3 regions of the Paraburkholderia sp. BL17N1 genome follow, and region 1 is predicted to be linked to each of the others. Evidence: predicted binding sites of a transcription regulator. Region 1 holds the regulator's gene; each other region holds the start of a gene.
The links. The regulator LexA, encoded in region 1, represses DNA repair genes until DNA is damaged. The targets are predictions, from matches to a motif close to ACTGTATNNNNATACAGT.
Positions count from the first base shown of each region.

Region 2: recA (recombinase RecA) is a predicted target of LexA. The motif match lies at 3,289-3,306, and genes of this name have one in related genera.
Region 3: B0G82_RS11155 (ATP-dependent helicase) is a predicted target of LexA. The motif match lies at 6,883-6,900, and genes of this name have one in related genera.

Region 1 is NZ_RBIW01000001.1:3,319,698-3,329,291, forward strand. Features, by position in the region: gene B0G82_RS14995 (hypothetical protein) at 303-725, shown strand; gene B0G82_RS15000 (ABC transporter permease) at 811-1,638, opposite strand; gene nodI (nodulation factor ABC transporter ATP-binding protein NodI) at 1,730-2,644, opposite strand; gene B0G82_RS15010 (universal stress protein) at 2,931-3,395, shown strand; gene B0G82_RS15015 (DUF2939 domain-containing protein) at 3,569-4,231, opposite strand; gene B0G82_RS15020 (hypothetical protein) at 4,333-4,677, opposite strand; gene lexA (transcriptional repressor LexA) at 4,784-5,434, opposite strand; gene B0G82_RS15030 (sulfate ABC transporter substrate-binding protein) at 5,749-6,789, shown strand; gene cysT (sulfate ABC transporter permease subunit CysT) at 6,951-7,853, shown strand; gene cysW (sulfate ABC transporter permease subunit CysW) at 7,850-8,905, shown strand; gene B0G82_RS15045 (sulfate ABC transporter ATP-binding protein) at 8,905-9,594, shown strand, end outside.
Region 2 is NZ_RBIW01000001.1:2,060,318-2,069,911, forward strand. Features, by position in the region: gene B0G82_RS09270 (MFS transporter) at 1-595, opposite strand, end outside; gene B0G82_RS09275 (sensor histidine kinase) at 814-2,361, opposite strand; gene B0G82_RS09280 (response regulator transcription factor) at 2,371-3,153, opposite strand; gene recA (recombinase RecA) at 3,387-4,463, shown strand; gene recX (recombination regulator RecX) at 4,471-5,178, shown strand; gene B0G82_RS09295 (DUF2889 domain-containing protein) at 5,329-6,069, shown strand; gene sucC (ADP-forming succinate--CoA ligase subunit beta) at 6,066-7,235, shown strand; gene sucD (succinate--CoA ligase subunit alpha) at 7,363-8,244, shown strand; gene B0G82_RS09310 (TerC family protein) at 8,390-9,094, shown strand; gene B0G82_RS09315 (pilin) at 9,238-9,594, shown strand, end outside.
Region 3 is NZ_RBIW01000001.1:2,463,418-2,473,011, forward strand. Features, by position in the region: gene fumC (class II fumarate hydratase) at 1-288, opposite strand, end outside; gene B0G82_RS11125 (phospholipase D family protein) at 304-1,938, opposite strand; gene B0G82_RS11130 (bile acid:sodium symporter family protein) at 2,242-3,201, opposite strand; gene B0G82_RS11135 (MATE family efflux transporter) at 3,657-5,069, opposite strand; gene B0G82_RS11140 (RNA-binding S4 domain-containing protein) at 5,358-5,576, opposite strand; gene B0G82_RS11145 (hypothetical protein) at 5,894-6,340, shown strand; gene B0G82_RS11150 (hypothetical protein) at 6,443-6,706, shown strand; gene B0G82_RS11155 (ATP-dependent helicase) at 6,941-9,085, shown strand; gene B0G82_RS11160 (DUF4088 family protein) at 9,176-9,594, opposite strand, start outside.

The DNA of each region.
Region 1 (9,594 bases):
GAGACTCCACGCGGCATCAAGCCGGCGAGACTGCGATGACGACGGCCCGCGCACGACGAACCAGGCTGGCGGCATGCGTGCGATAGCGATCGATTCGCGACCGATTGAAAGGCAAATGTCCCAGCCGGATCGCGAATCACGACCTAAACTGTGGTGGACGGGGTGGGCTGAAAGCGCCGCAGTGCATGGCCGGCAATGCTGCAGTGCATGGCGATGGTAGGATTCAGCCCGAAAAATGGAGAGCGGCGCGCGCGCGAATTTGCGCGCCGTCCACAACAGAGCGATAGGACCCAGGACATCGAATGGCGCAACAAAAAACAAACCCAAAACTTGAGCAGGCGCTGACGCGCGGGGATCTGGCCATCCGTCAGGCGAATTCGGCGCGGGCCACGGCATTGCTGCGCGCATTGGGCAAGATGATCGTGGACGCGTCGGCCACTATCGGCGTGGAAGCCTTCACCCTGATTCCCGACGGCGACAAGATCTACGATCCGGCCGATGGGCTGTGGCCGCAGGAGCTGCAGGTCTCACTCGATGGCCCCGTCGAAGAGGCCGATCCGGATGAAGTACGCACGGTCCGCCTGATCGCCGACGACCCAGGCACGGTGTTCCGGGTCGAGTGGCAGCGCGCCGATGGCAAGATCGGGCGTCAGGACGGCGGTCCGTTCGCCACGGTGGCGTTTATCTCCGACGTGGACATTCCGTGGACGGATGACGAGGACTGAGCGGGCCTGACTCGCACCATGTGCTGATGTTTCGTCGGGCGCGGCGATCAGCGCCTGGCGTTCGTTATGGTTGACGGCCGGAAACCTACTTCATCATCCGGCGGCGAAACAGAATCGCCGACACGATAAACCCGCCGAGCGCATACGCGGCCAGCACGGCGATATGCAACAGCGCATTATCGACGGGGCGGCCCAGCATCGCCGGCCGCATCAGGTCGACCGCATGCGCCAGCGGCAACATCTGGGTCGCGCCCCGCGCAACGGCAGGCAGTTGCGAGACCGGAAAGAACACGCCGGATAGCAGCAGCATCGGCGTCAGCACCAGCGTCTGGTAAAACATGAAGAAGTCGTACGAAGGCGCGAGCGCCGTCACGACCATCGCAATGCTCGCGAACGCAAGCCCGGTCAGCACGATGACCGGCAAGGCCAGCAGCATCGACGGGAAATTCGCGTAGCCCAATGCGCCTGCCACCAGCATGATCGCCGCGCCCGAGAGCACCGATTTACTGGCTGCCCAGATCACCTCGCCGAGCACGATGTCGCCGAGCGTGAGCGGCGTATGCATGATCGCTTCCCAGGTGCGCTGCACATGCATGCGCGAGAAGCCCGAATACATCGACTCGAAACTCGCCGACATCATCACGCTCGAGGCCACCGTGCCCGCCGCGAGAAACGCTATATACGACACGCCGTCGACATGGCCGACCATCAGCCCCAGCCCGAAGCCGAGGCCGAACAGATAGATCATCGGGTCGGCCAGGTTGCCGAACATCGAGGCGATCGCGAGTTTCTTCCACACCAGATAGTTGCGGCGCCAGACGGCGGTCCAGTTGCTGGCGTTCGCGGGGAAGGCGGCGAAGGCTTCCTGATTCGATGGCGTGTCGCCGGCGGTTTCGTAGGTGCGTGCGTCCATTGCGTGTCTCGTGCGTACCCCTGCATGTTCTTTCAGGGCGTCGTTATAGTTGTACCGCGTTGCGTGCGATGCCGGTCTCGACCGATGCGCTTCAATCCTGCATCTCGCGGCCCGTGAGCCGCAGGAACACATCTTCCAGATTCGCCGGTCGATGCAGATAGCGCAGATCCGCGCGCTGCTTGAGCCGCGCATGCACCGGCTGCGCGTCGTTGACATAGCAGAACAGCGTCTCGCCGCTGATCTCGGTGCGCTCGACGAGCGGCGCCAGTTCATCGCGCAACGCGACCGGATCGGGTCCGAAAATCTCGATCACATCGCAACCGATCTCGGAAGCGATCAACGCGCTCGGCGCGCCTTCGGCGATCTTGCGTCCTTCCTCGATCACGCACAGCCGGTGGCAAAGGCGTTCGGCTTCTTCCATGAAGTGCGTGGTCAGCAGAATGGTCTTGCCGCGCGCGAGCAGCGAGCGCAGCCGCTCCCAGATCAGATGCCGCGCCTGCGGATCGAGGCCGGTGGTCGGTTCGTCCATGATCAGCACATCGGGATCGTTGACGAGCGCGCGCGCCAGCGTGAGGCGCCGCTTCATGCCGCCGGACAACTCGCTCACGCGCGCGTCCGCCTTGCTTTCGAGCCGCGCGAATTCGAGCAGGGAAGGCACCATCGCACGGCATTGCGCGGCGCTTAAACCGAAGTAGCGGCCGAACACCAGCAGGTTCTCACGCACAGTGAAGTCGGGATCGAGATTGTCGAACTGCGGCACCACGCCGACGCGCGCCCGCGCCACGCGCGCGCGTCCGGGGATCGGCTCGCCGCACAGACGGATCGTGCCCGCGTCCGGCGCGGCAATGCCGAGCAGCATGCGCAACGTGGTGGTCTTGCCCGCTCCGTTCGGGCCCAGCAGGCCGAAGCATTCGCCGGCGTTCACATGAAACGACAGTCCATCGACGACCGTTTTTTCGCCGTAGCTTTTCTTGACCTGATGAAATTCGATGGCGGCGTCAGGCATGGATCGAACGAGTCTCCAAGGAGGGCGTGAATGATGTGAGTAGCTGGGGAGGCGGCCTATTCTAGGGCATCGGCGCGACGCTGTTGGTTCGCCCCGACAATGCGAAGCCGGTTTCTTGCACTGCGGCATCGGCGCGCGGAGACCCTCCGAGCGGCTCGCGCACCTGTTTAGGGCGTGGTTAGAGGGCGGTCAGCGCACAGTTAGCGTTTTCCATCCCTTGCAACCTGAATTGCGGCGCACCATGATTAATTGAGAATCGCGCGTCCCGCGCGAAGGGAGAAAAATCATGGCGAGCTACCAGAAAATCCTGCTGTGCTACGACGGCTCGCGCGAAGGCCGCAAAGCACTCCGTTGCGGCGCCGACCTGGCGTTGGATCTGAAAGCGGAAACGCATTTGCTGTCCGTCGTCGACATGCGCTCGAGTATTGCGCAAAGCGCGGGCCTGCTGACCGACGTGGCCTGCGGCAGTTTCGAAAAGACCGCACGCGACATCCTGCAGGAAGGCGTTGATTGGCTCACCGAGCGAGGTGTGACCGCACAAGGGCATTTTGCATTCGGCCATCCGATCGATGAGATCGCCAACCTCGCCAATGAACTGCATGTCGACCTGGTGGTGGTCGGCCACCGTTGCCGCACGGGTTTGTCGCGATGGTGGATGGGCGCGGGCAATACGCCGTTGCTCGACCGTGTCTCGTGCAGCATTCTGGTGGCGTGTTCTTCGGCGCAGGAGCAGCAGCAAGCGGCGGCTTGAGGCGCGTGTCGCCATTGTGGACGGTTGGCTGGCGGCCGGGTACTCCGGCCTCACTACCCGGTGGCCTCGACGCCATAACGAAGTCGCTGAACGACTCGCCGCGACTCGCCGCGACTTGCCGAATAATTGGCGCGATCACGGGATCCGCGCCATACAAAGCCGACGTGCCGCGATCACTCGTTCAGATTGACCGCGGCCAGCTTCCACGTGAATATCCCTTCGCGCCGAAAGATCGCCGAGTAACGCGCGTCGCCGGCGCCATGCTGGTACGTGACGACGAACTCGTTGAGCCCACGATAGCCCGCGGTGGTTTGCGGCGGCTGCGGGGGCGTGGCGTTGGCATTCCCATTCGCCGCGTTGCCGGCAGGAGGCGCTGCCGGCGCCGGTGCGCTCGCGGCGGCGTCGGACGGATTGTTCGCGGCCGGTGGCGCGGGCGGCCGCTCACCCGGATCGCCGCGCGGCGGCATGCCGTTCAGCAAGGCCGCGACACCGTCCGGTGTGGCATAGGCATCCACGAGCGGCCCAATCAATGCGACGCCGATCATCGCGCCAATGGCGGCCAACGGATTGCCGTTGCTGTGCGCGCCAAGCCGGCGTGTCAGCAGGCCGGCGACCTGGTCCTTCAGGCTCTCACGCAACGCGGGGAAGTCGACGTACTGATTGACCGTTTGCGCATCGCGCGCATCGGCCGCGCGTTTGAGATTGTTCAGCGCGATGTACGGTGACGCATAAGCAAACCCCAGTGCGGCGATCACCACGATCACGATTAGCGTGACGATCAGCGGCTTTGTGGCGCCGCCTCTGCTGCCGCGTTGGGTATGTTTCGGAACTGCCATCGAGTGGGACTCTCTATCAGGTGTGATCTAACGTGGACCACGGCCACGCGAAAACGATCCCACGCAATGCAATCTCTCGCCGCCCGCTCAAGACAGGGTCATCACGACTCGAACACCGCGCCGTGGACGTTGGCTTCGTCGGCGATGCAGCGGTCGATCATGCGGCATACCGCGTCCATCGTGCCGACCATGATGAGACGCGACGGCCCGTGATAGACCCGCACCGGCGCGCGACGCGCTGGCTCGGCCGTATTCAGGCCGGAATTCAACGACACGCGGGCAAACGCCGGCAACGACGACGGCAAGCTGGACGTAGCCTCGGGCGAGTCGAACAGCGACGGAGTGCTGCGCGTGGCCGCCTCGATCAATGAGCAGGGCACCAGCTTGCGAAGGTGACGCAGACGACCGAACTGGCGAAAGGGCAGCAGGCGGGCAAGACGTTCCATGAGACTCTCCAGACGATGCAACGTTGATGCAGTGTCGATGCGACATTGACGCGGCTTTTTATTCTGTTGAACGCGCAAAAGGGTTAGAACCGGGGTTAGAACCGGGTTAGAACTCGCCGGGGCGAATCAGCCCCACGGCGATACCCTCCAGCGCGAACTCCGCACTGCCGGTTTCAACGAAGATGTTTTCGTAATCGGGGTTCTCGGCGATCAGTTCGAGCCCATTCGGCCGGCGCTTCAGGCGCTTGACCGTGACGTCGTCGCCCAGCCGGGCAATGATGATCTGGCCGTCTTTCGCTTCGCTGCGCTTTTGCACCGCGAGCAGGTCGCCGTCGAAGATGCCCGCGTCGCGCATGGACAGCCCGCGCACCTTCAGCAGGTAATCGGGCTTGCTCGAGAACAGCGCCGGGTCGCACGCGTAGTGCTGCGAGATATGTTCCTGCGCGAGGATCGGGCTGCCGGCGGCAACGCGCCCGATCAGCGGCAGCGACAGTTGCATGATGCTGGCGTGCGGCAGCGTGAACTGGTGCGGCGAGTCTTCCGGACCGGCCAGCAGGCGAATGCCGCGCGATGCGCCGGCCGCGAGTTCGATCACGCCCTTGCGGGCGAGTGCGCGCAGATGTTCTTCTGCCGAATTGGCCGAGCTGAAACCCAACTCGGCGGCGATCTCCGCGCGGGTGGGCGGAAAGCCGGTGCGTTCGATAGCCCTGCGGATCAGATCGAAAACCTGCTGCTGTCGTGCGGTGAGTTTGGTCATGGCGCCACTGTATGTATGAACAGGTGACTGTATTTTTATACAGTATTCGGCGCAATTCAAGCTTTACTTTAAGTTCGGGGCGAAGGGCGGCGTTCCAGCGCCGTCAAACGATGCTTTAACAGCCGTTTTCGTTCAGCAACGCCTTATCCAGCTGTCGTTACCACTTTTGAGTATTAAAAAATGAAGAAACATTATTTTTAATGATGAAAGCCCTTCGATAGACTGGGCCTCCAGTTGACGTTCATGTGCACGTGACCGCGACACAAGAAAAGACATCACACGCTGTTTCAGCGGACAACGCGGAGAAAGTTGACATGAAATACCAAGGTACGGGGCTGGCAGGCAGGACGAAGAAACTGATCGCGGCGCTAGCATTGGGCGCGGCGGGCGCGCTCGGCGTGATGGCGCAGGCGCACGCCGCCGACACGACGCTGCTGAACGTCTCCTACGACCCGACGCGCGAGCTGTATCAGGACGTCAACCAGGCGTTCGGCAAGGAGTGGAAAGCGAAGACGGGCGAGACGATCACCTTCAAGCAGTCGCACGGCGGCTCGGGCGCCCAGGCGCGCTCGGTGCTCGACGGTCTGCAGGCCGACGTGGTGACGCTGGCGCTCGCCTACGACATCGACGCACTGGCGAGCAAGGGTTTGCTGGACAAGGGCTGGCAGAAGCGCTTGCCCGATAACGCCTCGCCGTACACGTCGACGATCGTGTTTCTGGTGCGCAAGGGCAACCCGAAGCACATCAAGGACTGGGACGATCTGATCAAGCCGGGTGTGTCGATCGTGACGCCGAATCCGAAGACCTCGGGCGGCGCGCGTTGGAACTACCTCGCGGCGTGGGCGTATGCGGAGCATCAACCGGGCGGCAATGATCAGAAGGCGAAGGAATTCGTCGGCAAGCTGTACAAGAATGCCGGCGTGCTGGATTCGGGCGCGCGTGGCGCGACCACCAGCTTCGTGCAACGCGGTATCGGCGACGTGCTGATCGCGTGGGAAAACGAAGCGTTTCTGTCGCTGAAGGAATTCGGTCCGGAGAAGTTCGAGATCGTGGTGCCGTCGGTGAGCATTCTGGCCGAGCCGCCGGTCGCGGTGGTGGACAAGGTGGTCGACAAGCACGGCACGCGCAAGGTCGCCGAAGCTTACCTGAACTTCCTGTATAGCGAGCAAGGCCAGGAGATCGCGGCGAAGAACTTCTACCGTCCGCGTTCGAACAAGGTGCCGGCCGAGCTGACCGCCAAGTTTCCGAAGCTGAAGCTGTACACGGTGGACGATTCGTTCGGCGGCTGGACCAACGCGCAGAAGACGCACTTTGCCGATGGCGGCGTGTTCGATTCGATCTATCAGCCGCAGTAACAAGCCCGCTGCCGGAGTCGGCAAAGGCATAGGCAAAGGCATAGACATAGGCAGGACGACGCGGCGACGCGTCACTCCCGAGCGCGCCCCATGGGGCGCGCTTTTGGCCGCCAGGGCCCGGCGGCCGGCAATACGAGCATCAACCTGAACGAGTAACGAGCATGACGACGTTGACCTTCCGAAAACCGAGCGCGTTGCCCGGTTTTGGCCTGACACTCGGCATCACGGTGGCTTATCTGAGCCTCGTGGTGCTGATTCCGCTTGCGGCGACCTTTCTCAAGACCGCCACGCTCGACTGGAGCCAGTTCGTGCGTGCGGTGAGTTCGCCGCGCGTGCTCGCGTCGTATCGGCTCACCTTCTTTTCCGCGCTCGGCGGCGCGCTGATCAATGCGGTGTTCGGCTTTCTGGTGGCGTGGGTGCTGGTGCGCTACACGTTTCCGTTCAAGCGCATTGTCGATGCCGTGGTCGATCTGCCGTTCGCGCTGCCCACGTCGGTCGCGGGTATTTCGCTCGCGGCCGTGTACGCGGGCAACGGCTGGATCGGGCAGTTCCTCGAACCGCTCGGCCTGAAAATCGCGTTTACACCGGCGGGCGTGCTGGTGGCGCTGACCTTCATCGGTTTGCCGTTCGTGGTGCGCACGGTGCAGCCGGTGCTCGAAGAGTTCGAGCGCGAACAGGAAGAAGCGGCGGCGTGCCTGGGCGCATCGCGCTGGCTGACGTTTCGCCGCGTTGTGTTGCCGGCGGTGTTTCCGGCGCTGTTGACAGGCTTCGCGCTTGCATTCGCGCGCGCGCTCGGCGAATACGGCTCGGTGATTTTCATTGCCGGCAACGTGCCGATGAAGTCGGAGATCACGTCGCTGCTCATCATCACCAAGCTCGAGCAATACGATTATGCGGGTGCGACTGCGATCGCAGTCGTGATGCTGGTCGTGTCGTTCCTGATGCTGCTCTTTATCAATACCTTGCAGTGGTATCTGCAGCGCCGCACGAGTCGTGGGGGCGCGGGCCCGGCGCCTGCTGCCGCGAGTGTCGCGGCGATCGGTGTCGGCGGAGGTGCGCAATGAGCCGCGATTCCGTGAAGAACGCAGGCGGGGCAGCGGCCGTGGCCGTGGCACCGCGTGCGCCGCTGAACGTCGCGCGCCGGCCCGATCCGGTCACCGAACCGCCTGTCGTACGCTGGATTCTGACTGGCGTCGCGCTGCTGTTTCTTGCGCTGTTTCTCGTCGTACCGCTCGCCGCCGTGTTCTATCAGGCGTTGAACAAAGGGCTCGGTTTCTATCTGGAATCGCTCGCCGATCCGGACGCGCTCGCGGCGATCAAGCTCACGGTGATCACCGCCGCGATCGCGGTGCCGCTGAACCTCGTGTTCGGCCTCGTGGCTTCGTGGTGTATCGCCAAGTTCGAGTTCCGCGGCAAGGCGCTGCTGACCACGCTGATCGATCTGCCGTTCTCGGTGTCGCCGGTGATCTCGGGCTTGATCTATGTGTTGATGTTCGGCGCGCAGGGCTGGTTCGGCCCGTGGCTGCAGGACCACAACGTGCAGATCATTTTCGCGGTGCCGGGCATCGTGATGGCAACGATCTTCGTCACGTTCCCGTTCGTCGCGCGTGAGTTGATTCCGTTGATGCAGGCGCAAGGGAACGACGAAGAAGAAGCCGCGCACGTGCTCGGCGCGTCGGGCTGGCAGATCTTCCGCCGCGTCACGCTGCCCAACGTCAAATGGGGCCTGCTGTACGGCGTGATTCTGTGCAACGCGCGGGCCATGGGCGAGTTCGGCGCGGTGTCGGTCGTGTCGGGCCATATTCGCGGCCAGACCGACACGATGCCCCTGCACGTCGAAATTCTCTACAACGAATACAACTTCTCGGCGGCGTTCGCCGTGGCGTCGGTGCTGGCTCTGCTCGCACTCGTGACGCTCGGCCTGAAGCTGCTCGCCGAGCGCCATATGTCGGCGGAACTGTCGGCCGCGCGCGACGTGCCCGCTTACGCGGGTCCCGTTACGCCTGCGGCCAATGCAACAAGCGCAACACCCGCAACACCCGCAACAAGCGCATCACACACAACGCAAACAACGCATGCACCGCAGCAACACCCGCTCAAGCAAGGAGAGCTGTAATGGGTATCACCGTTCGTAACCTGCAGAAGCGCTTCGGCGATTTCGTCGCGCTCGATAACGTCTCGCTCGACTTTCCGCCGGGCGAACTGGTTGCGCTGCTCGGGCCGTCGGGTTGTGGCAAGACGACCTTGCTGCGCGTGATCGCCGGACTCGAATACGCCGACGGCGGCCAGGTCGTGCTGCAAGGCCAGGACGTGGCGACGGTCGGCGCGCGCGAGCGGGAAGTGGGCTTCGTGTTCCAGCATTACGCGCTGTTCCGCCATATGACGGTGTTCGAGAACGTGGCCTTCGGCTTGCGCGTGAAGCCGCGCAAGGAGCGCCCCTCGGAAGCCGTGATCCGCGAGAAGGTGCATGAACTGCTCAAGCTCGTGCAGCTCGACTGGCTCGCGCAACGCTATCCGTCGGAACTGTCGGGCGGCCAGCGGCAACGTATCGCGCTCGCGCGCGCGTTGGCCGTCGAACCGAAAGTGCTGCTGCTCGACGAACCGTTCGGCGCGCTGGATGCGAAGGTGCGCAAGGAACTGCGCAGCTGGCTGCGTCGTCTGCACGACGATCTGCATATCTCGACGATTTTCGTCACGCACGATCAGGAAGAAGCGCTCGAAGTCGCCGACCGTATCGTCGTGCTGAATCGCGGGCATGTGGAGCAGGTGGGCAGTCCGCAGGACGTGTATGACCATCCGCAAACC
Region 2 (9,594 bases), 1.3 Mb from region 1:
TGAACGGAATGCGCCAGCCCCAGGCGCCGAACGCATCCTCACCCATTGCCGTGCGCACGCCGAGAATCACCAGCAGCGACAGGAACAGGCCGAGCGTGGCGGTGGTCTGGATCCATGCCGTGTAGAAGCCGCGGCGTCCCGGCGGCGCATGTTCGGCCACGTAGGTGGCGGCGCCGCCATACTCGCCGCCGAGCGCGAGGCCTTGCAGCATCCGCATCGCGATGAAGATCACGGGCGATGCAAAGCCGATCGACGCGTAGCCCGGCAGGAAGCCGACCAGGAACGTCGACAAGCCCATGATCACGATCGTCACGAGGAACGTGTACTTGCGCCCGACCATATCGCCGAGCCGCCCGAACACGATCGCGCCGAACGGCCGGACCGCGAAGCCGGCCGCGAAGCTGAGCAGCGTGAAGATGAAGGCAGCTGTCGGATTGACGCCGGAGAAGAAGCTCTTGCTGATGAAGGCCGCCAGCGAGCCGGCCAGATAGAAGTCGTACCACTCGAAAACCGTACCCAGCGACGATGCGAAGATCACCCGCTTCTCTTCGCGCGTCATCGGCACGTGCGAGATTTGCCCGCCAACGGTAGCCATATGTCGTCTCCAATATTGATATGCACGCGGTTCGCCGGTAACGGCGTTCCCGTGAAACCGATTATTGGAGTGGAAACTTACGGCGTACTGACGTGGCGGGGTGAATTTGCAGGCCTGGTCTGTGTTGTGGGTTTTCGCCCAACACGCGCCTATCTGGCGCCAAACTGGCCCAATTTACACCCAACGTATCTCATTATTGAGTCGGCGAATCGACGCATTCAGGTCGCGTTAGGGTAAGTCCCGGCCCGTTCGTGCACGTGCAGACTGACGCGTACGAGCGTGCCGGCAAGCCGCGGCGAAGTTTGATAGACGTTGTCGTCGATCGTCAGCTCGCCGCCGTGCATGGTCGCGATCTCGCGGACGATCGCGAGTCCGAGGCCGCTGCCGTCGCCTTCGCGGCCGAGAATCCGGTAGAAGCGCTCGATCACCCGCGAACGCTCGGCGACCGGAATGCCGAGGCCTGTATCCTCGACTTCCAGATGCACGAGCCGCGCCGCCGCGTCGTGCCGCACTCTGACGGTGATGCGGCCGCCCGGCGGCGTATAGCGGATCGCGTTGTCGATCAGATTCGAAAGCATTTCGCGCAACATGACCGGATTGCCATTCACTTCGACCGGTTCGTCAGGCGCTTCGTAGCCCAGATCCATCTGCTTGGCGAGCGCGGCCTGAACCCAGTCGCGCACTGCACTGCGCGCGACCTCCGTCACTTCGACCGGTGTGAAAATCTGACCCGACATGCGGTTCTCCGCGCGCGCCAGCGCCAGCAGTTGCGTGACGAGCCGCGCGGCGTGCTCCGAGCTGGTGGCGATCTGCTCAAGCGAGCGATGCACCTCCGCGGAGGCGTCCTGACGCAGCGCCAGCTCGGCCTGCGTGCGCAAGCCGGCAAGCGGGGTCTTCATCTGATGCGCGGCGTCGGCGATAAAGCGTTTTTGCAGCTCCATGTTCTGTTCGAGACGCGTCAGCAGATCGTTGAACGAGGTCACGAGCGGCTCGATTTCCGGCGGCGCGCGCCGCGCCTCGAGCGGCGACAGGTCGTCCGGGCGGCGCGCGCGGATATGCGCCTGTAGCGCGTGCAGCGGCGCGAGCCCGCGCGAGAGCCCGAACCACACCAGCAGGATCGCGAGCGGCAGAATCACGAACTGCGGCAAGATCACGCCTTTGATGATGTCGTTGGCGAGCTGGCTGCGTTTGTCGAGCGTTTCGGCGACCTGCACCAGCACGGGCTGCGCGCCGGGCGTCTGCGGAAATTCCACAGTCGTGTAGGCGACGCGGATGTCGTTGCCGCGCAGCACATCGTCACGAAATTCGACGAGACCCGGCTGCGGGCGGTCTTCCTCGTGCGGCAGCGGCATGTCGCGCTCGCCGCCCACCAGTTCGCCGCGCGTGCCGAGCACCTGATAGAACACACTGTCGACATTGTCCGCGCGCAGAAAGTCGCGCGTGGAGTCGGGCAGCGTCAGTTCCGCCACGCCGTTCACCGGATGAATCTGGCGGGCCAGCACGTAGGCGTCCGTTTCCAGCGCGCGGTCGAACGGGCCGTTCGCGATCGACTTCGCGACCAGATAGGTGACCGCGAGACTCATTGGCCAAAGCAGTAGCAGCGGCGCCAGCATCCAGTCGAGAATCTCGCCGAACAGCGAGCGCGGGCGCGCCTCGGCGGCGGCTTCGGTTTCGTCGGGCGGGGCGAACGGGTTGGCGTAGCGCTCGTCGCGCGCCTCGTCGAGGTCCGCCGCGTGCGCCGTAGCGCGATCTGCGCGTGCGGACATGGGCGGCCTCTATTTGTAGTGATGGCTCGCCGGCATTGCGCCGGACGGCGGCGCGGCGGGCGGTTCGGGCTCGGCGGGTGCGGGCGTGGTCGTAGCGTTCGCGCTCGTGCTTGCGCTCGGCGCTGACGCGGCCTTCTCAAGACAGTAGCCCAGACCGCGCACGGTGATGATGCGCACGCCGCTCGGCTCGATTTTCTTGCGCAGGCGGTGCACGTAGACCTCGATCGCGTTGTTGCTGACTTCTTCGCCCCATTCGCACAGATGATCGACGAGTTGTTCCTTCGAAACCAGCCGGCCGATCCGCTGCAGCAGCACTTCGAGCAAACCCAGCTCGCGCGCCGACAGGTCGATCACCTGCTCGTTGACATAGGCGATCCGGCCGACCTGGTCGAACGACAGCGAGCCGTGCCGCACGACCGTCGGGCCGCCGCCGGCACCGCGCCGCGTCAGGGCGCGCACGCGTGCTTCGAGTTCGTTCAGCGCGAAGGGTTTGGCCATGTAGTCGTCGGCGCCGAAGTCGAGGCCCTTGACGCGCTCGTCGACGCTGTCCGCGGCGGTCAGGATCAGCACCGGCAGGGTGGAATTGCGCGCGCGCAGGCGTCGCAACACCTCGAGGCCGGACATGCGCGGCAGGCCCAGATCGAGAATCAGCAGGTCGAAAGATTGCATCGACAGCGCGGTATCGGCCTCGACGCCGCTCTTTACGTGATCGACGGCATAGGCCGATTGGCGGAGTGATCGAACCAGACCGTCCGCGAGTATGCTGTCGTCTTCGGCAATCAGAATTCGCATGGTGCGCCAGCCTGGCCTTGCCGGCACCGCGGGGTGTCCCCCCGGCGCACAGCGGTCTCCGAAAATTATTGTGGGTAGTTGGGCAGCGCGACGGTAAAAATGCGCGTTCGCATGAGAATCGTGCTTGCCAAAACTACTGTTTTTTTATACAGTGTCTGGGTTTCGTGTGCTGTCCTTTCAAAGTGGGCTGCACATCCGCCTCAGACGCCGTTCATCATAGCAAAGGACGATTCATGGAAGAAAGCAAGAAAGGCTCGGCTGGACTGACGGCTGAAAAGAGCAAGGCACTCGCTGCCGCACTCGCACAGATCGAAAAGCAGTTCGGTAAAGGGTCGGTCATGCGGCTCGGCGCAGGTGAGGCGGTCGAAGATATCCAGGTGGTCTCAACCGGATCGCTCGGCCTCGACATCGCGTTGGGCGTCGGCGGTTTGCCGCGTGGCCGTGTGGTCGAAATTTATGGCCCGGAATCGTCCGGTAAAACCACGCTGACGTTGCAGGTCGTCGCCGAAATGCAGAAGCTCGGCGGCACGGCAGCGTTTATCGACGCGGAACACGCGCTGGACATCCAGTACGCGGGCAAGCTCGGCGTCAACGTGAACGAACTGCTGGTTTCGCAACCAGACACTGGCGAACAGGCGCTCGAAATCGCCGACGCGCTGGTGCGCTCGGGTTCGATCGACATGATCGTGATCGACTCGGTCGCGGCACTCGTGCCGAAGGCTGAAATCGAAGGCGAAATGGGCGACTCGCTGCCGGGTCTGCAAGCGCGTCTCATGTCGCAAGCGCTGCGCAAACTCACCGGCACGATCAAGCGCACGAACTGCCTTGTGATCTTCATCAACCAGATCCGCATGAAGATCGGCGTGATGTTCGGCAATCCGGAAACCACTACGGGCGGTAACGCGTTGAAGTTCTACGCGTCGGTGCGTCTGGACATTCGCCGTATCGGTTCGATCAAGAAGAACGACGAAGTGATCGGCAACGAAACGCGCGTGAAGGTAGTGAAGAACAAGGTGGCGCCGCCGTTCCGCGAAGCGATTTTCGACATTCTGTACGGCGAAGGAATTTCACGTCAGGGCGAAATCATCGACCTGGGCGTGCAAGCCAAGATCGTCGACAAGGCCGGCGCGTGGTACAGCTACAGCGGCGAACGTATCGGTCAGGGCAAGGACAACGCGCGTGAATTCCTGCGCGAAAATCCGGATATCGCTCGTGAAATCGAAAATCGTATCCGCGAATCGCTGGGCGTGAATGCCATGGCTGAAGCCGTGACCGGCGCAGCCGCTGAAGTCGCGGACGAAGAAGAGTAACCATCACGTGATACGCAAGGGCCGGCCGTTGTCCGATTCCGGACGCCACGCGGACGGCCCGCGTGATGAAGACGACGCGTCGTTCGATCCGTTCGAATCGTTCGACGCACACGACCGCGCCGCGGGCCGCAATCCGCAGCGCGTGCAGTTTGAATCCTCGCCGCCCGTAGGCTCGGATCCCTCCGAGACCACCTACACCCGCTCACGTCGAGTCCCAGGCGAAGCGAAACCCGGGCAAGACGAAGCCAAACAATCCAAACGTCCGGCACGGTCTTTAAAAGGCCGCGCGCTCGGCTATCTATCCCGCCGCGAATACAGCCGCACCGAACTGGCGCGCAAGCTGAAGCCATTCGTCGAGGAAACCGACTCTCTCGACACCGTGCTCGACTCGCTGGAAGCCGAAAACTGGCTGTCCGACTCGCGCTTTGCCGAAAGCCTGATTCATCGCCGCTCGTCGCGATTGGGCGCGAGCCCGATAGTTGGCGAATTGAAGCAGCATTCGGTCGACCAGACGCTTGTCGAAGAAGCGAGCGCGCAATTGCGCGAAACCGAACTCGCCCGCGCTCATGCCGTCTGGCAAAAGAAGTTCGGCCGGCTTCCCGAAACGCCTGCCGAACGGGCGAAACAGCAGCGCTTTCTGGCATCGCGCGGATTTTCGGGCGCCACGATCGGCAAAATCCTCAAGGGAATGGACGAGGAGTGGAGCGGCGAGTAGCCGCGTCGTCCATCGTTTGCATACAAGACCCTTTGGGGTGGCACGTTCCGCTCTCAGCCGCGCGCGGCACGGCCGTGCGCAATCGGACCTGTCCCAAATACCCAGTATGCTAAAATTCGTGGGTTTTCCAATCCGGCCTTTCCTTCCCGCATGCCGCTCTCCCAGCCCGTGTCCCGTCAGTTGCGCCATCGTCGCGCAATCAGAGCGGAAGCCTATGAGCGAGCCGATGGCCTGTGGGATGTGGAAGCGTGCTTGACTGACGAAAAACCGCGCGACGTAGTGCTTGCGTCGGGCGTCCGGCCCAAGGGTCAGCCGATCCATGAACTCTGGCTTCGCATCACCATCGATCGCAAGCTCAATGTCGTTGACGCCGAGGCGTCGTCCGACTGGGTGCCCTATCCTGGTTTGTGCCAAGCCAGCAATCCCGCCTACCGTGCCCTCATCGGGCTCAATCTCCGTCAAAACTTCCGTCGCGAGTCTGCCCGTGTGCTCGGTGGCACGGCGGGTTGCACGCATCTCACCGAGCTGTGCGCAATTCTGCCGACCGCCGCGATTCAGGCGTTCGCGGGCGAAGTGTGGAATACCGGTGACAGCACGCCGGGCGCGAACGCAGGTTCAGGAGACGGATCGTCTAACAGCACAGGCGAGCATTCCAACGATAAACCGCCATTCCAGCTGGGACGCTGCCACGCGCTGCGTTTCGACGGCGAGGCGGTGCAGCAGTTTTATCCGCGCTGGTATGGCCGCGCTCCGTATACAGCGGATCGCGCGGCATCGTCAGGCGACGGGGCAGTCCGCCAGACAGGCGAGGGCGGCAACGCGTCCGGCATGAACGACGGCAGCGGAAACGAAGTTCAATCCAACTCTCAGACTGAAGGGAATCACGCATGAAGATTCACGAGTACCAGGGTAAGGAAATCCTGCGGAAATTCGGCGTCGCGGTACCGCGCGGCAAGCCGGTCTTCTCGGTGGATGATGCGGTCAAGGCCGCGGAAGAGCTCGGCGGCCCGGTATGGGTCGTGAAGGCTCAGATCCACGCGGGTGGCCGTGGCAAGGGCGGCGGCGTGAAGGTCGCCAAGTCGCTGGATCAGGTTCGCGAGTACTCGGAACAGATCCTCGGCATGCAGCTCGTCACGCACCAGACCGGTCCGGAAGGCCAGAAGGTGAATCGCCTGCTGATCGAAGAAGGCGCTGACATCAAGAAGGAACTGTATGTCGGCCTCGTGATCGATCGCGTGTCGCAGAAGATCGTCGTGATGGCATCGAGCGAAGGCGGCATGGACGTCGAAGAAGTCGCGGAAAAGACGCCTGAGCTGATCCACAAGATCGCCGTCGACCCGGCAACCGGCCTGAAAGACGCCGAAGCCGACGAACTGGCCACGAAGATCGGCGTGCCCGCTGCTTCGCTGCCGCAAGCGCGCGCGATCCTGCAAGGCCTGTACAAGGCATTCTGGGAAACCGACGCATCGCTGGCCGAAATCAACCCGCTGATCCTGACCGGCGACGGCAAGGTCATCGCGTTGGACGCCAAGTTCAACTTCGATTCGAACGCGCTGTTCCGTCACCCGGAAATCGTCGCGTATCGCGATCTGGACGAAGAAGATCCGGCTGAAGTCGAAGCGTCGAAGTTCGACCTCGCATACATCTCGCTCGACGGCAACATCGGCTGCCTCGTGAACGGTGCTGGCCTCGCCATGGCAACGATGGACACCATCAAGCTGTTCGGCGGCGAACCGGCGAACTTCCTGGACGTGGGCGGTGGCGCCACGACCGAGAAGGTCACGGAAGCGTTCAAGATCATGCTGAAGAACCCGAACCTGACCGCGATTCTGGTCAACATTTTCGGCGGCATCATGCGCTGCGACGTGATCGCGGAAGGCGTGATCGCGGCGTCGAAGGCCGTGTCGCTGAAGGTGCCGCTCGTGGTCCGCATGAAGGGCACGAACGAAGACCTCGGCAAGAAGATGCTCGCTGAATCCGGTCTGCCGATCATCGCGGCGGACAGCATGGAAGAAGCGGCTCAGAAGGTCGTCGCGGCTGCTGCGGGCAAGGCGTAAGCGTCGCCCCCGGCGGCTTTTTGCCAGAATTAACCAGGATTACGAATGGCGGCGTGCGAGCGACGCGGGCGAGAACATTCCGCCTCGCGGCGCCATCGCATGACGCCAAACGAACAGAGGTCAATACATGTCGATTCTGATTAACAAAGACACCAAGGTCATCACGCAGGGCATCACCGGCAAGACCGGTCAGTTCCACACGCGTGCTTGCCGTGAATATGCAAACGGCCGCGAAGCGTACGTTGCGGGCGTGAACCCGAAGCGTGCCGGCGAAGACTTCGAAGGCATTCCTATCTACGCTAGCGTCGCTGAAGCCAAGGCTGAAACGGGCGCGACCGTGTCGGTGATTTATGTTCCGCCGGCAGGCGCCGCGGCTGCCATCTGGGAAGCGGTCGAAGCCGATCTGGATCTGGCGATCTGTATCACGGAAGGCATTCCCGTCCGTGACATGATCGAGCTGAAGGCTCGTATGCGCGCTGAAAACCGCAAGACACTGTTGCTCGGCCCGAACTGCCCGGGCACGATCACGCCAGACGAACTGAAGATCGGCATCATGCCGGGTCACATCCACCGCAAGGGCCGCATCGGCGTCGTGTCGCGTTCGGGCACGCTGACGTACGAAGCAGTCGGCCAATTGACGGCGATCGGCCTCGGCCAGTCGTCGGCGGTCGGTATCGGCGGCGACCCGATCAACGGTCTGAAGCACATCGACGTGATGAAGATGTTCAACGACGATCCGGAAACGGACGCCGTCATCATGATCGGCGAGATCGGCGGTCCGGACGAAGCCAACGCTGCTGAGTGGATCAAGGACAACATGAAGAAGCCGGTGGTCGGCTTCATCGCGGGTGTCACGGCGCCTCCGGGCAAGCGCATGGGCCACGCCGGCGCGCTGATCTCGGGCGGTGCTGACACCGCTGAAGCGAAGCTGGAAATCATGGACGCATGCGGCATCAAGGTCACGAAGAACCCGTCGGAAATGGCGCGTCTTCTGAAGGCAATGCTGTAAGTCGAAATTCGCGCGCTGTCACGGCGCGTTTTTTGATACGCTTACGAAGTCCTTTCGTGAGCACGCGGTTCAAAAAGCGGGGGAGTGCAGACTCCTCCGCTTTTTTTATTGGCCGCTCGCCGCATTTCTTCTTATTCTTTCAATCATGCTCGAGTTCTTCGCCACGCTCCACTGGGGCGCTGTCATCCAGATCATCGTCATCGACATTCTGCTGGGTGGCGATAATGCCGTCGTGATCGCGCTGGCCTGCCGCAATTTGCCGCCGTCCCAGCGCACGAAAGGCGTGCTGTGGGGTACGGCAGGCGCGATTGTGCTGCGCGTGGCGTTGATCGCGTTCGCGGTCGCGCTGCTCGATGTGCCGCTGCTGAAGTTTGCGGGCGGCCTGTTGCTGCTGTGGATCGGCGTGCGTCTGATGGCGCCGGCGCATGACCCGCATGAGAACATCAAGCCGGCTGACAAGCTGATGGCGGCGATCAAGACCATCATCGTCGCCGACGCGGTCATGAGCCTCGACAACGTGATCGCGATCGCGGGCGCTGCTGAGGCGGCCGATCCCGAGCACCGTCTAGCGTTGGTGATCTTCGGTCTGGTGGTGAGCATCCCGTTGATCGTGTGGGGCAGCCAGCTGGTTCTTAAACTGCTCGACCGCTTCCCGATCGTCATCACGCTCGGCGCCGGGTTGCTGGGCTGGATTGCGGGCGGGCTGATCATCAACGACCCGGCAGGCGATCGCTGGCCGATCCTCGATACGCCGTTGGCCGAATACGGCATGAGCATCGCGGGGGCGCTGTTCGTCGTCGTCCTTGGTTATCTGCTCAAGCGCCGCAACGCCCATCGCGCGGCGGCTTGAGACGCGCTCCGGCGTCGGCATGAGGCGCACCACGCTGCAACGTTAGCCATTCGGCTGACTGTCTGACACGAACGCCGCTGGCTACGATTGATACGCCTGTTCCCGATCCGTGGGGCAGGCGTTTTCGTTTCAGGAGCCTGCCGATGATCTTCACTTTGCCTTATTGCCCGTACTCCCAATCCTCGCTCGCCACGCGCTCACGATCTTGCCGGGCGGCCTGGTCCGCGCGGCTCGCGCGTGCCTGCCGACACCTCGGTTCCGGTTTCACGCTGATCGAGCTGATGATCGTGCTGGCGATCGTCGGCGTGATCGCGGCCTATGCGATTCCCGCGTATCAGGACTATCTGGCTCGCAGCCGCGTCGGCGAGGGGCTGTCGCTGGCGGCGTCCGCGCGGCTGGCGGTGGCTGAAAACGCCGCGAGCGGCAACACGTTCAGTGGCGGTTATGCGTCGCCGCCCGCCACCCGCAACGTCGAATCCATTCGGGTCGACGACGACACC
Region 3 (9,594 bases), 860 kb from region 1:
CTGCCACACGGCGAGCGGAAATTCATCCGGATGCTTGCCCTCGATGATCTCGTCGGCGGCCTGCATGATCGCCTTCGCCTTGCTTTCGTCGAGCACACCGAGGCCCAGGTTGACTTCGGCGGCGGCACGCTTGATCACGGCCAGCGCGGTGATCAGTTCAGGCGATTGCTTCTCGGTCGAAATGCGGAAATTCTGCAGCGAGCGCTGGGTCTGCGCGCCCCATAGACGCGCTTTCGGCACGGCGATTTCGCCGAACGTGTCGCGCTCCATTCGTACGTCTTCAGTCATGTTCCACTCCGCTGATCAAAGTTCTGCGTTGACGGGCAATAAGGAGAATAGACCTGTTAGCGCATTCCGGTACAAGCCGGCCTGCGGATCGAAAATGTAGGTGCGGCGCGCGCCGTTTTCGACGTCGGTCCACACGAGCGGCGAGAGCGGCGCGCCGATCGAGCGCAAGTAGGCGAGTTGCGCGTCGTCCGCGAGCGTGACGCGATAGCTTTCCTCAGGCCCGGTGGCGCGCTCGAAAATTCCCGCGACCTGTTCGGCGAGCGGCGGACTGTGAATCACCAGCGCCAGTTCGGTGTTCAGATTGGCCGAACGCGGGTCGAGATTCATCGAACCGATCACCAGAATCTTGCGGTCGATCACATAGGTTTTCGCGTGCAGACTGGCGCGCGAACGCGAGCCGGCAACGCCCGCGGTCGGCGTGTCCTGCTGCGGCTTGAATTCGTATAACTCGATGCCCTGTTTCAGCAGCGGCACGCGAAACGGGCTATAGCCCGCCTGCACGGCGACCGCGTCGGTGGCGGCGAGCGAATTGGTCAGCACGGCGATGCGAACGCCGCGATGCGTCAGTTCGCCGGCCGCCTTGACGCCCGAATCGTGTGGCACGAAGTAGGGCGAAATGATCAGAAAGTCCTTCTGCGCGTCGCGCATCAATTCGCCGAGCCGCTGCATGGGCGGACTCACATAATCCGGCGACGGATGCACGATCTTCTCCGGCAAGTCCGCTTTGAACTCGGCCGGCGCCCAAGTCAAGCCGAGCTGATTGTTGGCGATCTGCGCGGCGAGCGGCGTCGCGTTCAGCGGCTTGGCGTTGTACGGATCGGCGTTGGTGCGCCAGTGCTGACGCAAGTCGTCGCGCGTCTGGTCCAGTTCCTTCGCGTCGAACTTCTGCTTGTTCAGCACGCGCAACGGATAGGCAATGCTGCTGTTCCAGTAGTCGTCGAAACTGGCGGAGATGTCGGCGGTGATCGGGCCGGCGGCCAGCACGTCGAGATCGCGGAACTGCAGTGTTTCGCTCGCGCTGAAATATTCGTCGCCGAGATTGCGGCCGCCCACGATCGCGATCTGGTTGTCCGCGATCATCGCCTTGTTATGCATGCGGCGCGTGAAATGGCCGATCTGCGTGAACACGTTGGTCGTGCGTTCGAATACGCCTTGTTGCGCGCTGCCGAACGGGTTGAACACGCGAATCTCGATGTTGTCGTGCGAGTTCAGGCCCGCCATCATGCGGTCGATGTCCTTGAAGTTCAGATCGTCGACCAGCATGCGCACCCGCACGCCGTGGTCGGCCGCATAAAGCGCGGCACCGAGCAGCAGCTTGCCGGTGGTGTCCTCGTTGGCGATGTAGTACTGCATGTCGAGGGTTTTGGTCGCGGCGCGTGCGAGCGCGATGCGCATCTGCAAGGCGTCGGTGCCGCTTGCGAGCACACGGAAACCGGATTGATCCGGATGCGCGGCTTCGAGCGGCGCGAGCGCCGTGCGCAGCGGTGTCGTTTCCGTGGCGGCGAGTGCGTGGGTGACCTGACGGTCGAATGCGGTGGCGGGCGGTCGGCTCGCGCAGGCAGTCAAAAATGCCGTTGCGCAGCACAGAAGGAAGAAATGTCTCGTTGTCCCCAAGGCGGATTTTCTTTGAGGCATGCCGGACTCGCCCATGCGTTGCAGTGCGGCCCGGCTTTGATCTTGATGCGACGGCACGCTTTTCCCCTAGTTTGCAGACTTGTCATGGCGGCAGCGGGCGAACGGCTCACGCTGCCGAGAAATGCATTCTAAGGGGAATCAGGCTGATGGGCTTTTGATCTTGCAGATGGGCGCGGCGGCGCGTTTTCGCCTTGAAGCACGCGCGTTGCGGGCTTTGCGGTTACGTCATGGAGACAACCGCAGAAACTGTGATTGAACGACGATCGTGCAGGCCGCGCGCATCGGGCCGTGACAGGTGCGACGCGCGCGGCTCGCCTGTTATCCGCGTTCGGCGTTCAACACTTCTCCGCCGTCCACATGCGTCGAACCTTTCGCGGGACGTCCTGCCCAGTACCCCGCGAGCAGCGAGCCCGACAGGTTGTGCCACACCGAAAACAGCGCGCCGGGCAAGGCCGCGATCGGCGTGAAATAGAGCTTGCCGAGCGTCGCGGCGAGGCCCGAGTTCTGCATGCCCACTTCGATTGCGAGCGTGCGGCACACGGCTTCGTCAAAACCAAGCAGACGGCCGCCCCAGTAGCCGCCGAGCAAACCGATCCCGTTATGCATCACCACGCCCAGCATCACCACGAGGCCGACCGACGCGATGCTCTTTTGCGTGCCGCCCACCACCGCGCCGATGATCAGCACGATCGCGACCATGGAGATCAGCGGCAGGATCGGTTCGATCTTGCGCACGAACTTGCCGAACAGATGATTGACGATCAGGCCAACCACGATCGGCAACGCGACGATTTGCAGAATGCTCATCAGCATGCCGTGCACGTCGACGGCGATCGACGCGTCCACATACAGACGCGTGAGCAGCGGCGTCGCGAAGACGCCGACGAGTGTCGACAGCGCGCTGATCGTGACCGACAACGCGACGTCGCCGCGCGCCAGATAGATCATCACGTTCGACGCCGTGCCGCTTGCCACGCTGCCCACCAGCACCATGCCGGCGGTGAGATCGGGCGGCATGCGCAGCGCCTTGGCGATCACCCAGGCCGCAAGCGGCATGACGAGATAGTGCAGCACGATGCCGGCGATCACCGGCGCGGGCCGCGTGAAGACGCGCTGGAAATCGGCCACGGAGAGCGTGACGCCCATCGCCAGCATGATGATCGTCAGCAGCGTGGTGACGTGTGGCGCGACGCCGGCGAACGAGGCGGGCGAGAAGTACGCGGCAATCGAAACGAGCACGGCCCAGAGCGGGAAAAGACGGGTGACGCGGGCGAGCATGACGGGTGGTCCTTGATTATGTTTTATGGCGAGAAGCAGGGTTGGTCGAGCGGCGCGCCACCGGCGGTGGCGCGCTTGCGGGAGTCTGCCGCGTGAACGCGGCAAGCCTTGTCGGCGGATGATGGGCCTTCGGGCGGCGCTGGCCTTTTTGAGGCGCGCGAGCGAGTTTCTGGCGTGGGGCGCGGGTGCGCGTCTCTCAGCCGGAACACGATATTTTACCGTTCGCGGCGCATTGCACGTGCGTCTATGGTTGCACGCGCAACCACGTGCGCATCGTTCCACCGGAGTCGGGCGGCGGCGCGCCGAGCGTGGCAGTACCGCGTTGCAGGTTAGGCTTCACGTGGATTTGGCCGACGACGAACCCCGCGTTGCCGGACCGCGTTACGGGCACAGTTTCGCGCCTGCTTGCCCCTGCGATCCACCTGGCGCGGCCAGCACGCGCTTCCAACCCAACGTCAAACGGGTTTCACCGGCGACCCGCCGGACGTTGCCGGCATGCGCCGCAGGCTCAGTTTGTGGAAGCGCAGCGTCATCAGCAGCGCGACGCTGGCGAGGCCGGCCGCTAGCCCCCACCACAACCCGCGCGCGCCGAGGCCGAAGTGAAACGCCAGCGTGTAGCCGGTCGGAAAACCGATCACCCAGTAACCGAAGGCGGCGGCGATCATCGGCACACGTGTGTCCTTCAAGCCGCGCAGACAGCCGGAGCCGACCGTCTGCATGCCATCGACAATCTGGAAGATTGCCGCCACGCCGAGCAGCGAGCTCGCGAGTTTGACCGTGGCCGCATTGGCCGGGTCGTCGAGGTGCAAATAGAGGCCGACGATCCAGTGCGGCGCGGCGATCAGCACGAGGCCCGACAGCGTCATGAAGGCGACGCCGAGCGCGAGCGCGACGAAACCGGCGTGGCGCGCGGCGAGCGGCTGGCCGGCTCCGGACCAGAAGCCGACGCGCACGTTGGCCGCCTGGCCGATCGCGAGCGGTACCATGAAGGCCACCGAGGCCACATTCAGCGCGATCTGATGCGCGGCCAGTTGCGACTCGCCGAGCAGGCCGACCATCAGGCCGGTGGCGAGAAAGAGCGTCGACTCGACGCCGTAGGTAATCGCGACCGGCCAGCCGATGCCGAACAGTTCGCCCATCAGCGGCACGTTCGGCCGGGTAGCGACGACGAAATGGCGATAACGCGGGCGCAGGTGCAACAGCGCCATCAACACGAGCGCGCTCAGCCAGACGGTGATCGAGGTCGCGGCCGCCGAACCGAGAAAGCCGAGCTGCGGCAGGCCATAGGCGCCGTGGATCAGGCCGTAATTGAGAAAACCGTTCACGCCGACGCTCGCCAGCGACACCCACAAGAGCCGTTTGGCCGCGCCGATCGCCGGCAGGAACGAGCGCATCAGGCCCACGCCGATCAGGCTGCCGAGCGCGCCCCAGCGCAGCACCGCCGCATATTCGCCGACGTTGTGCGCAAGCAGCGCGGGTTCGCCGAAGGCGAGCAGGACCGGTGTGGCGAACGAGAGCAGGAAGAACGCCGGCACCGACAGCAGCACCGACAGCACCAGGCCGGTCCAGTAGATGTGCGGCACGCGGCCTTCGTCCTGGGCGCCGCGTGCGTGCGACACGCTCACGCTGACCGAGGTCAACACGCCCTGCAGCAGCGTGACCACCACGAAAAACAGATTCGCGCCGAGGCCGCCGGCCGCGAGCGCGTCGGGGCCGAGCGAGCCGAGCAGGATCGTGTCGGTGACGCCCATCGCCATTTGCGAAAGTTGCGCGATGGCGAGCGGCGCGGCCAGCCGCGCGGTGTCCGCAGCGTGGCGGGTCAGGGTCGGCAGCCGGGCGGCCACCCGGGTGATGCCGGATTGAGTCATGGAGCGCCTGGCGGCGGAAGTGGCGACAGCGCGACGGCGGGCGCGACGAGCGCGCGGGCGGTGGCGAGGGCAGCGGCTCGATGAGCCTCGGCGGACGCTCGAGGCAGCCGCCGGCCGGTGTGTCAGCCGATTGTTGGTCTGTTGAAACTGACAGCTTATTGCTTAGGCGCGGCGATGTCGATGGAAGAGGCACGATTTTGGTGCGCACGTTCCTCCGAGTTTTCGGACCGCGGGGTGGCAGGCCCGTGTTTTAGCTCCGCTTATTAGCTCCGCCGGTTAGCCGGTGTATCAGGCCTCGTGGACCGCAATCCGCGTGTCGCCGAGCAGGACGACCTGACCCGCGCGGATCTTGCACGTTTTACGCGTTTCGACCCGCCCGTCGACGGTAACCGCACCGTCCGCCACCATCATTTTTGCCGAGCCGCCGCTGTCCGCCAGTCCCGTTATCTTCAGGAGATTGTGCAGTTCGACGTAGTCGCCGGTAAGCGTGAAATCGAGGTTGGGCATGGCGTTTGCACCTTCAGGCAAAGGGTTCGCATCATAAGCCAGAAGCTTGCCCTGGATGAAGTTCGCGGTGCGCGCCGCCGTCATGTGAGCATCTGCAAGCAGATGTTATGCGTTTGTCAGAAAGTGAAACGTTCCGTAACGGTGGTCGTAAAACACAAACTCCACTCGTAAAGTGCAGGTCAGTAGGGAAAGCCTGCTGGATTTTTATCTGGCAGCGAGCAGACCGGGCGAGGCACGCAGACCGCGCTCCATAAGCGCTGAAATGCGCAGAGCCGGACCGGTTGCCCGCGTCACAACAACCTTGGAGAGGATTAGCCATGACCCAGATTCGTACGCTTCTGATCGGTACTGCCATTACGGCCCTTGCTTCCACAGCCGCGTTCGCACAGACCGCGCAACCGGCAGCGGGCGCGCAAGGCCAGCCGCAGGTTCAGATGCAAGGCAATGACGCGGCGCCCGCCGCGCAGGGCGTGCAGCCGGTGACGCCGGCGCCGACGCGTCTGACGGCGTCGGGCTCGACCGACCCGCTGGTGCAGAAGCGCGACGCCAACGCGAAGGCTAACGCCGAATATCGCGCCTCGAAGAAGGCATCCAAGGCGGAGTTGAAGGATCAGCAGAAGGCCGCCAAGCTCCAGTACAAGGAGCAGGTGCGCGACGCCAAGATCAATCAGAAGGCGGATAAGCAGACCGCAAACAACGAAATGAAGATGAACATGCAAGGGCAGACGGGCGACCAGTCGGACGGCACCGACGTCAAGCATTGAGGCTGAGTTTCGAGCGAGCGGCGGGGCGGCGCGGTTTGCCGCCGCGGCCGCTGCGTTACCGGACTGTTGAGTCCGGGCATCTCGATTCAACGGAGGTACCGTATGAGCATCGCCAATTCCACGAAGACCACGCTTGTCGCCGCGTTGATCGCGGGCTGCGTGTCGTCCGCTGCATTCGCGCAGGCTAGCGATCCGGCTGCGGCGCCGGCTACCCACGCCGACAAGAAGGCGGCCAAGGAACAATCGAAGGCGGACAAGAAAGCGTCCGTCGCGCAGGCCAAGGCCGACCAGAAGAAGACGGATGCGCAGGCCGACGCCGATAAGGCCGCCGCCGACGCAAACGTCAAGGACGCGAAGAAGCAATAGCAGACTTCGCGCCTCCGGCCGACGCGGGGCGCGCGGACGTCTCGATGTCGTGCCTGCGAAAAATGGCCCGTGTGCACTCGTGCGACGGGCCATTTTTTGTGCTCGCGTTCGCCCGCGCGGCCCACATGACATGCAGATCTCGCATCCGGCTAAAAAAGGGTCGCTTGTCGGCGTGGGTTGTATGGATATACAGTATGCGTCGCCGCTCTGAATCCACCCAACGCCTAAACAATCGTGCTCCCAGTCGCCGAACCCGCGCCTTCCTCGCCGTCCCCGACGTCCGACACTGCCGCCTGGCTGGCGAAGCTCAACGACGCGCAGCGCGAAGCCGTCGACTACGGCGCCGACACGCCAGCCGCACCGCCCGGCGCGCTGCTGGTGATTGCCGGCGCCGGCTCCGGCAAGACCAATACGCTTGCGCACCGGGTCGCCAATCTGGTGGTAAAGGGCGCCGATCCGCGCCGCATCCTGCTGCTGACCTTTTCGCGCCGTGCGGCGCTCGAAATGACCCGGCGCGTCACGCGCATCGCCGGCGCGGCGCTCGGTTCACGAGCCGCGCTCGCGCAAGGGCTGACGTGGTCGGGTACGTTCCATAGCGTCGGCGCGCGGTTGTTGCGCGAATACGCGGATCTGATCGGTCTTGCGCCAGCCTTCACGATCAACGACCGCGAGGATTCCGCCGATCTCATGAACCTCGTGCGCCACGAACTCGGCCTGTCGGCGAAAGAGCGGCGTTTCCCGGCCAAGGGCACGTGCTTTGCCATTTACTCGCGCGTCGTGAACACCGGCGCGTCGCTCGGCCAGGTGCTGGACAAGGCATTCCCGTGGTGCCGCGAATGGGAGGCCGATCTACGCATGCTGTTCGCGTCTTACGTCGAAGCGAAGCAGAAGCAGAGCGTGCTCGACTACGACGATTTGCTGCTGTACTGGTCGCACATGGCCGCCGAGCCGGCCATCGCCGCCGACCTGTCGGGACGCTTCGATCATGTACTGGTCGACGAATACCAGGACACCAATCGTCTGCAGGCTTCGATCCTGCTCGCGTTGAAACCGGACGGCCGCGGCCTGACCGTGGTCGGCGACGACGCCCAGTCGATCTATTCGTTTCGCGGCGCGACCGTGCGCAACATTCTCGATTTCCCCGCGCATTTCGATCCGCCGGCCAAACAGGTCACGCTGGAGCGCAATTACCGCTCGAGCGCGCCGATCCTGGCGGCGTCTAACGCGGTGATCGAATTGGCCAGCGAGCGCTACACCAAGAATCTGTGGACCGACAAGGCCTCCGCGCAGCGCCCGCGTCTCGTGACCGTCGCCGATGAGGCGGACCAGGCGCGCTACATCGTCGAGCAGGTGCTGGAAGCGCGCGAGCAGGGCATGAAGCTCAAGTCGCAAGCGGTACTGTTCCGCGCCGCGCACCACAGCGCCGCGCTGGAGATCGAACTGACCCGGCGCAACATTCCGTTCGTGAAGTTCGGCGGGCTGAAGTTTCTCGATTCGGTGCACGTGAAAGACGTGCTGGCCGTGCTGCGTTGGGCCGAAAATCCGCGTGATCGCGTGGCCGGGTTTCGCGTCGTGCAGTTACTGCCGGGCGTGGGACCCGCGACCGCGGCAAAAGTGCTCGACGAGGTCGTCGCGCGCGCGGGCAGCGGCAACCCCGCCGACACCGCCGGCGGCGCGCTGGCCGCCTTCGCCGCGCCGGCTCGGGCGCAGGAAGACTGGCATCCGTTCGTCAAGCTGATGTCGAGCGTCTACGGGCGCCAGACACCGTGGCCCGCCGAGTTCGAAATGGTGCGCCGCTGGTATGAGCCGCATCTCGAGCGCAATCACGAGGACGCGGCGATCCGTCACGCGGACGTGTTGCAGATGGAGAGCATCGCGGGCACGTATCCGTCGCGTGAACGGTTTCTGACCGAGTTGACGCTCGACCCGCCCGACGCCACCAGCGACGAATCCGGCGTGCCGCTGATCGACGAGGATTATCTGATCCTGTCCACCATCCATTCGGCGAAAGGGCAGGAGTGGCGCAACGTGTTCGTGCTGAACGGCGTGGACGGTTGCATTCCGTCCGATCTCGGCACCGGCAGCGAGGAGGAAATCGACGAGGAGCGCCGCCTGCTCTATGTGGCGATGACGCGCGCGAAAGAGGACCTGCATATCGTCGTGCCGCAGCGCTTTTACGTGCACAACCAGACGCACATGGGCGACCGTCACGTGTGGGCCTCGCGCACGCGCTTCATTCCCGCGCATCTGATGCCATTGTTCGATGCCTATGCATGGCCGCGCGTCCCGGTTCCGAGCGCGCCCACGGCGGCCGGGCTGGCCGCGGCGGCGCAGGCGAAGATCGAGATCGGCGCGAAACTCAGGAAGATGTGGGATTGAGAGCGCGACGACGCGCTCTTTAATGCCGCGCGTCTGACGCCGCCGTCGGCTACCGGCGACTCACCGGTAGCTTCCTGGGGCTCTTTAGGCTCAGCGCGGCTGCGACTGCCGCTGCTGTTGCTGCGGCGCCGGACGCGGCGGCACGAAGAAATTACGCAGCCAGGCTGCCATCCGCGAAAACACGTCGTACGGCTCCTCCACGAAGATTTCCGGCTTGAGCAGGCGCAGGAACTCCATGATCTGCTGCGCTTCCTGCTTCTGGAACGAACCGTGCGAAATACCCAGCCGCAGCAGCCCGCGCAGTTCGCCGAGCTTTTCACGTGCGGTGCCGCCCACGCTCGTTTCGCACGCCACCTTGGCCTCGTAGACACGCTGACGCAGCGATTCCACCAGCCGCCACGCCGGCGTCTGCATGACTTCCTCGAGCGCCTGGATGTCCTGCGCCGCGCTCTTGATCTGCGCCGCGAGCGGGTCGATCAGCACGGCGTCGCCTTCCGCTTCCTTGACGA